Regions from separate parts of the Cellulosilyticum sp. genome, predicted to be linked through region 2. Evidence: riboswitches for the same ligand, from Rfam matches in the RefSeq annotation. Region 2 holds a riboswitch; the other holds the start of a gene.

Region 1 (4,435 bases), on a different contig from region 2:
TTTCAAGTCCTATGAAGGACCATAATGTGACCGCTATGGCTGCCGGCAAACTACTAAGACCTCTAACGGATTCCGATGAATACGTCTTTAAATAAGTAGGCTCAAAACCTATAATTGCCACTATCACAAATACAACAATTACAGCTAGCTTCAATATAGTACTTATAATGCCTATATAACCAGCCTGCTTCACACCTAAGCAGTTAATAAAAGTAAAAAGCCATAAAATACCAGACGAAATTAAAAATGAAACTAAATTATTTGTTGCAATCCCAGGAAAGAATACTGTCACATAGCGAATAATTGCTGTAATAATTGCTGCATTACCAATCCACGAACCAATCCAAAATGTCCATGCAACGAGAAAAGCCATAAATTTTCCATAAGCCTTGTCTACATACACAATAGGACCGCCTGTCTCTGGATAAAGCGTTCCTAAATTTGCAAAAGAAAGGGCTAACATCACAGAACCAGTACCTGTAATCACCCAAGCCCACATATTGGTATACGGATTTGCAACCTGAGCTAATGTCTGAGGTGAGGTAAAAATCCCCGAGCCCATCATATTTCCCACAACAATAGCTGTTGCAGCCCCTAGCCCAAGTTCACGTTTTAATGTTTGAGAGGGTATCTTTTCTTTTTTTTCCATAACTTTGTCATCCTTTATTTCAATTTTTCTCTGTCAATTATGCTTATTTTGTCATTTCCCTCTATTATTTATGCCTTATTCTCTTTTTCTCTTCCTAAAAAAAAGATGCTTGAACACCCTTCTTGGCGTGCTCAAACATCTCTTTAATCATTCATCCTTAATTATTCATTTTTAATTAGTCTTACTTAACTATTAATGCTGTACTGCTTTTTTACTTCTTCTATAAAGTACAAATAAAATAATTCCAAGTAAAAGCACTGAACTGCCTAATGTAAGCCATACGTTTGCTGTAAAGCCTGCAACAATATAACCTACAACACAACACGCTGCTACAACTAAAGTATATGGAATTTGAGATGAAACGTGATCAATATGTTTGCATCCTGCTCCTGTTGAAGAAAGAATTGTTGTATCTGAAATTGGTGAGCAGTGATCACCAAATACAGCACCAGCAAGTGTTGCTGCAAGAGAAACTGTTACAAGTTGTGGTGCCACAGCACTACAAATCATTGTGACAATAGGAATAAGGATTCCAAATGTTCCCCATGAAGTTCCCATAGCAAAAGCAAGTCCACCAGCTATTAGGAAAATACCAGCTGGAATAAGTTGTGGTGGCATATGAGAAGCCGCTACAAGACCACCTACATATTCGCCTGTATTTAAAAGATCACGGCATACCCCACTAATTGTCCAAGCAAGTGTTAAAATAATGAATGCACCTACCATTGATTTCACACCCACACTAATACCTTCCATGAAATCCTTGAAAGAAAGTACTTTACGTGGTACGAAGAGTACGAAAGCTACAAGTAACGCCCCAAAGCCTGCCATCGCAAGTGCTGGACCTGCATCAGTATTTCCAAATCCTTGCGCAAGCGTCATACCACCTTCAAAGTATCCACCTACATAAAGCATTGATAAAATCGCTAAAATGATTAATGTAATAATTGGAATTAGTAAGTCAAATACACATCCTTTAGATGAAACTTTCATATTTGCAAGCTCATCGCCGCCTTCTTGGTCCATTCCCATACTTAAAGAACCTTTGCTACTTCTAGCTTCTTCTTCAAACTTAGCCATTGGTCCAAATTCAATATCTGTCACACAAAGTACAATCACCATAATCAATGTTAAAATCGCATAAAGGTTAAATGGAATTGTTGCCATGAATGTTTCCATTCCATTAAGCGGTGTCCCATTTACATCTAACCCACCCATTTGAGAAATAACTGAAGCTGCCCATGATGAGATTGGTGCGATAATACAAATAGGTGCTGCAGTAGCATCAATAATATATGCTAGTTTTGCACGTGATACTTTGTATTTATCTGCTACTGGTCTCATAACAGTCCCAATTGTTAAACAGTTAAAATAATCATCTATAAAAATCAGTGCCCCTAAAACAGACGTCCCAAGCTGTGCACCTTTTTTAGATTTAATTTTATTACCAGCCCATTCACCATAAGCTCTTGAGCCACCTGCCATTGTAATAACAGCTACAAGTGCCCCTAAAAATCCTAAAAATAAAATAATCGATGCATTATCACCAAGTTTCTCTGCCATTAAACCAAAGGTTACATCAACAGCCTTTACAATGCCACCACCTGTGCTAAAAGCATAAATAAGTGTTCCAGAGAAAATCCCTACGATTAGCGCTGAAATAACTTCTTTTGTTACAAGCGCAAGTACAATCGCGATAACTGGTGGAATAATTGATAAAAATCCTACATTAATTGCGTCCATATGTATGTCTCCATTCTGCCATTTAGTCTAACAAAAAAAGTCCTGAGCATACCACTCAAGACTTCTTTCTAAAAAGCATATGAACATAGTCTTAAAACTATTTTCATCTTACCTTATTATCCGTTCTCTCGTGATAGCTCTCCACAAACCAAGTTTGTGACAGTGTTATATATATTCTATATAACCCCAACGCTATAGTCTTAAAGCATAAACTATAGGTTTCGGCGAATTCTCCTTTTTATTTACTTCAACGTGCTTACCTCTGTAAATATACTCTTAGAAATCGCAACCTCTATCTACTCTTTATTTAATTGTTAGCTGAGTAAAACTATATACTATATAGTATAAAAAGTAAAGCTTTATACTAAAGTTTATATTTTCTAAAGTTTCACTTTATTTATTGCATCTAATTTGCTGTAACTGCAAGCCCACAATTTCTCTCTCCAATATCATTTCACTACTTCTTGCATATGGCTTAAATTGACAATGATAGGTAAATGTAATACGTTCTTGACTATAACGTTCCCTAACAACTTCAAATTCTAAGTCTAATTTTTCATTTTTTAAGGTTATTAAATGAATAAACCCATTCTTAGTCACAAGAGGTGTATCCGTTTGAAAACAGATACCGCCTAGTGAAATATTCTTCAAAATCACTTCCTGCTCTTTATTATTGGCAGTAATCATTACTTCATTGACGTATTCTACACGTTTAATTTCACGAAGTTCTTTTTTCTCCAGTTGAATATCTTTTAAGTATAAAACGCAAATAACCCCCGGTACATTAAAAACTTTGACCTGGCTTTCAAAGCGTCCTGTATTGGCACAAATAGATAACACAACCTTTGAATATTTCTCTGCGGTAAAAGTGCTATCATTAATTTGTACATATAGACCTTCTGCCCCATGAGGTCTATAGTACTCTACCTCATGGACATTCATATTATTTCCTATCAGTTCAACTCTTTGTGCGACTTTTAATGTTTTAAGTAATAAAGTATGTTTTGACACGTTGTTCTCCCTATTTTTTTATCTTATATTTCCTTTTTAAACAATAGTTTAACATTTTTATTATATGTTAATTTAGCCTATTTTTCAATTATTTTACATCTCATTACAAGAAAAATCTGCCACAAATTAATCTTGTGGCAGATTAAGGAGAATGTATACCAGTTTTAATCTCTATACATCTGTGTGACAGGTACTATATTTTCATCAATTTCTTGAAAAATATCTCTGCCCTTTAAATTCAGCCGTTCTTCTAATGCACAATAGTCCTTAGACGAGTAATTCATTAATGTGATTCCTTTAACATGCTTAAATAAGAAAAACATACTTTGATCTTTTCTTTTGTACAACGTCACATCGTGGATACTGGGCACATTATTAATTAAAATACTAATCCTGCCCTCATCCCGTACTACTTCATAATTACTGGGCTCTAACCATCTGATTGCCATGGTACCACCTGCACTTCATATCTTTTGTATAAAGTATGCATGTCACAGATTGTCTCATTCCATAAAAATGCTAACACCCTTTTAGTACAACTTTAACATTTTTCTAATATCTAACAAGCAATGATTTCTTTTATCATAAATTCCTTTCCACCTAAAAGCTCCCAGTTTTCACTCTGACACTTTGGACATTTCCCTTTACTTGCTAAAACATTAAACACCTTCTGACACGCTAAACAAATACCATTACCAGGCAAAACCTCTATTTTAAGCTTAGTATTTTGAAGCAATGTCCCCTCTACGGCTGCCGGATAACATGCTTCAATATATTGGGGAATCATTGAAGATAATTCACCAATTTGTAATACTAATGTATCAACTTTTGTAAGATTATTACTTCTAGCAAACTTCTCAACGGTCTTTATAATTTCTATCACAACACTTAATTCATGCAACGACTTCACCTCTTATAAACTACTTATGTTTCTTTTTAAATACTGATTTCACACTCTTCTTCATTTTCTTCGCTATAATTCTTGCTTGACGTTTTGCTGCATATTTAACAACCACTGGCTTCATTGCATTA
Region 2 (4,435 bases):
TTTAAAAACTGTTTAAGGGGTTCTTTATTAAATTGTGGATGAAATGCCGAATATGCCATTGTGCGTACATCTATTACAATACCAATATGGTATTTCTCTAATAATGCTAAAAAACTTTCTTGTGTATGGTGGGCATAACCAATTGTATAAATAAATTTTCTCATAAATACTCCTTATATATTGTTATTTTTTTCTAAAAACATTAAACTAATCTTGATATTAACTTTATATTTATTAGTTACTATAAACATATTATAACAATTTATACGCTACTATGAGTTGCGTAATAACGAAAGGATGGCAACGCTTATGGCAGAAAGTTCTTTACAGATTGCACCTGTATTTGGTGAACATATGGTACTACAACATGGTATGCCACTTAAAATTTGGGGAAGTGGTCCTGAAGGTCAGGCCGTAACACTTAAAATACAAGACCAACAAATTACTACTATAATTAAAGATGGTTATTGGGAGGTTACTCTCTCACCACTTTATTTAAGCTCACCTACAACCTTAACCATTTATACTACTAATGAAAGCATTAGCCTCAAAGATATTTTAATCGGAGATGTTTATCTTGCTAGTGGTCAATCTAACATGGCTATGCCACTTCGCGATACACAGGATGGCACTAGCCTACTTGAAGGGCCCTTTTCATCTAATATACGTATCTGCGATATGGTTGCCAGACATTATAAAGAAGGCACTTGTTATTTAGGTGGAAATGATGAAATGGGTTGGGAAATTAAATCTACTGATTTAATATGGAAAATTCCTTCTAAAGAAAGTATTAAAAATTTCTCAGCCATCGCTTATCATTTTGCTATGGAAATTCATGAAACACAAAATATCCCTGTTGGCATTATTAACTGCTCTTGGGGAGGAAAATCCATTTCTTGCTGGATTCGTGAAGCTTACTTTATGAAAGATCCAGAGCTTAAAGCTTTTTATAAGGAGTTCAAAAAGAATCTATCTGCTGTAGATATGTTGCAGTATACAAAAGATTTTACAGAGTATGTTTTAAATGCCCAACGTTTTATTCATGGTGAAACAGATATTTGGCCACTAGAGCCTTTTGGTCCACTATGTTCAGAAACACCAGGGCGCTTATATGAAAGTATGCTCTCTAGACTTATTCCTTTTACCTTTAAAGGCGTTATCTGGTATCAAGGTGAAAGTGACGAACTACGTGCTAATCTTTATGAAAAACTCTTTACAGCCCTTATTCATAACTGGCGTGATGACTTTCAAAATCCTACACTGCCATTTTTCTTTGTTCAGTTGCCTAGCTATAACACCACAGCAAGTGAAGACCCATGTTTATGGGCTTATTTAAGAGAGGCTCAAGCTAAAGTTGCAAATACACTGCCTTTTACTTATATGGCTGTTACTTTAGATTTAGGTGAAAAAGATAATATTCATCCGACTCATAAAAAGCCAGTTGCACACCGCCTTGCTTTACTTGCACGTCACGCTATTTACAAAGAAGAACTTTTAGTACAATGTCCTATTTTAAAAGCTGCCACATTAGAAGGTAAAATCTTAAAGCTCTTCTTCCTACATACAGGTGATGGTTTGCAAATAAATGGCAATTCTCTCCAAGGGCTTCAAATAAAAGATACACTTGGACAAATTAAATATTGCCAAGCTATTGTTCGAGAAAATCAACTCCTTATAGATTGTCCGAATATATATGAAATAACTGAAATTCGCTATGGTTATGCAAGTTATAGTGAGGCTAATCTTGTAGGAAGCAGTGGCTTACCTGTTACACCATTTAAACTCACTATTTAAATCTAAGGGGCTAAACTTTAACTCTCATTTAGCCCCTTGTTTTAAGTAACATAAAAATATTTTAATTTTACTTTTTATATTGACTTTTTTTATTTTAAGTGTTATATTTTACACAATTCAATAAATAATTGACGTAGAGGTGCGAAGGCTATCAGTAGGCTTTGGGATTTATGCAAGTAAAGAAGAACAAAGCAGAAAGGAGTATTCGCCGAAGGATAAATACCTTGCAGTATTTATTACTGGTTGTACGGTTAAGAGCCTTACAACTGTCATTTTTAGAAAATAAATTGATTTTCTAAGGATGGAGAGCTACTTATGATTTCATCATATTATTTTTAGATGATTAACGTAGCCAGCCTCTATATGCTGGTTTTTTTATTGCATCCACTTCTACCAAATACTAGAAGTGACCACCTCATGTTCTATTACATAATATGGTAGTAGAGACATATTACTACACAAAGAAGGGAAGTATAAATTATGGCAATATTTGAAGGTGCAGGTGTAGCTATCGTTACACCATTTTATGAAAATGGAGATATTAACTTTGGACAATTAGAAAAACTTATTGATTATCAAATCGATAACGGTACAGATGCAATTATTATTTGTGGTACAACAGGTGAAGCTTCTACAATGTGTGATGAGGAACATTTGGAATGCATCAAAATTGCTGTTGACCGTGTTAAGGGACGTGTCCCTGTTATTGCTGGTACAGGAAGTAATGATACAAGACATGGTATTGAACTTACTAAAAATGCAAAAAAATTAGGTGTAGATGCCTCACTTCAAGTCACACCTTATTATAATAAAGCAACCCAAAAAGGTCTTATTGAGCACTTTACAGCTATTGGCCGTGCAACTGACCTTCCTATGATTCTTTATAGTGTTCCTAGCCGTACTGGTGTAAATATTACACCTCAAACAGCTTATGAACTTTCTAAATTTGATTTTGTAGTAGGTCTTAAAGAAGCAACAGGCAATATTTCACAAGTTGCCCAGATTGCTGCACTCTGCGGCGATCGTTTACCACTCTATTCTGGAAATGACGATCAAGTTATTCCTATCCTTTCATTAGGTGGTAAAGGTGTCATCTCTGTACTTTCTAATGTTGCCCCACAACAAACTCATGATATGGTCCGCCTTTACTTAGACGGTGAAAGAGAAAAAGCACTTCAACTCCAATTAGACTTTTTACCACTTATTGCGGCGCTCTTCAGTGAAGTCAATCCTATTCCAGTAAAACAAGCACTTAACCTTATGGGATGGGAAGCAGGTCCTTGTAGATTACCGCTTACAAGCTTAGAACCTCAAAATGAAGCTAAATTAAAACAAGCACTTATTGATGCTAAAATTTTATAAACAAAACTGCGCGTCTCACAGTCTTGTTACTTCTAGAAAGGATGAATCTTATGATAAAAGCATTAATGCATGGTTGTAATGGTAAGATTGGGCAAACCATTGCACGTATTATTTCAAATCACGAAGGCATTGAACTAGTAGCAGGTGTCGATCCTTATTTAGGTACGCCTAATACTTTCCCCGTTTTTGCTACGCTAGAAGAATGTAATGTACCTATAGATGTAATCATTGATTTTTCCACTGCTAAAGCCGTACCTGCACTTTTAGACTATGCAGTAAATAGCAAAACCCCTATCGTCGTATGTACAACAGGTCTTTCAGATGCAGACATCGAAAAATTAAATACTGCAAGTAGACAAATTCCAGTCTTTTTCTCAGCCAATATGTCTTTAGGTGTTAATTTACTCATTGCCCTTGCTAAAAGGGCAACTGAGGTTTTAAGTGATAGTTCTTTTGATATTGAAATTATTGAAAAACATCATAATCAAAAAATTGATGCACCTAGTGGTACAGCACTTGCTATTGCTGATGCAATTAATAGTAGCTTGTCTGAACCTTACGATTATCGTTATGATCGCACGACCATACGTGAAAAACGTCCAAAAAACGAAATTGGCATCCATGCTGTACGTGGTGGTACTATCGTAGGAGAACATGAAATTCTTTTTGCTGGTAATGATGAATTTATTACCCTTAAACATCAAGCAACTTCTAAAGAGGTTTTTGCAGTAGGTGCACTTAAAGCTGCTAAGTTCTTAGCTGGTAAGGGTCCTGGTCTTTATAATATGGAACATCTTTTAGGATAAAAAAAGAGATAGATTTTACCATAAAATGAAGTGCCTCTGTCAAGTAGATAGGGGAAATAATAAAAAATTTGTGTCGCCAATCACACTTTTATCAGAAAGAGCTAGTATAGCACTTAAATAAGCTTTATTTCCTGACATAAAAAATACTCCTCCTTATGGTAGACAGTTTTATTATTTAAACTGTCTACCATAAGGGGAGCATATCAAAATCTATCTCTTTTTATATTTATTTTTTTAATTGATTAGATACTTCTACAAGTTGTTGCACATATCCCGTTGCTAATTGAGCATTTTCTAGATTACTAAGTGCAATAGAATTCGCCTCTTCTGCACTTGCATTTGTTTCTTCACTTACTGCTGAAATTTCATTAATACTTTCAACAATATTATTATTTGAGTTTACAATTTGATCTACCTTTTCATGAACTGCTTCTACTTTTGTATGAGACGCTGCCATTTTTGTAAGCATCTCA

What was found. A riboswitch is a leader RNA that binds a small molecule or an ion and turns the genes downstream of it on or off. The one in region 2 is predicted to bind lysine.
Region 1: linked by a shared signal. The riboswitch ahead of AC1VAQ_RS06335 (Na+/H+ antiporter NhaC family protein) and the one ahead of dapA (4-hydroxy-tetrahydrodipicolinate synthase) in region 2 are both predicted to bind lysine.

Annotation. Positions count from the first base shown of each region.
Region 1 is NZ_CEVXFV010000010.1:46,730-51,164, reverse strand. Features, by position in the region: gene AC1VAQ_RS06340 (amino acid permease) at 1-649, opposite strand, end outside; gene AC1VAQ_RS06335 (Na+/H+ antiporter NhaC family protein) at 842-2,392, opposite strand; lysine riboswitch at 2,519-2,695, opposite strand; gene AC1VAQ_RS06330 (PilZ domain-containing protein) at 2,786-3,403, opposite strand; gene AC1VAQ_RS06325 (hydrogenase maturation nickel metallochaperone HypA/HybF) at 3,963-4,304, opposite strand; gene AC1VAQ_RS06320 (FAD-dependent oxidoreductase) at 4,324-4,435, opposite strand, start outside.
Region 2 is NZ_CEVXFV010000056.1:14,306-18,740, forward strand. Features, by position in the region: gene AC1VAQ_RS17460 (DUF488 domain-containing protein) at 1-164, opposite strand, end outside; gene AC1VAQ_RS17465 (sialate O-acetylesterase) at 310-1,794, shown strand; lysine riboswitch at 1,921-2,114, shown strand; gene dapA (4-hydroxy-tetrahydrodipicolinate synthase) at 2,275-3,156, shown strand; gene dapB (4-hydroxy-tetrahydrodipicolinate reductase) at 3,207-3,962, shown strand; gene AC1VAQ_RS17480 (methyl-accepting chemotaxis protein) at 4,189-4,435, opposite strand, start outside.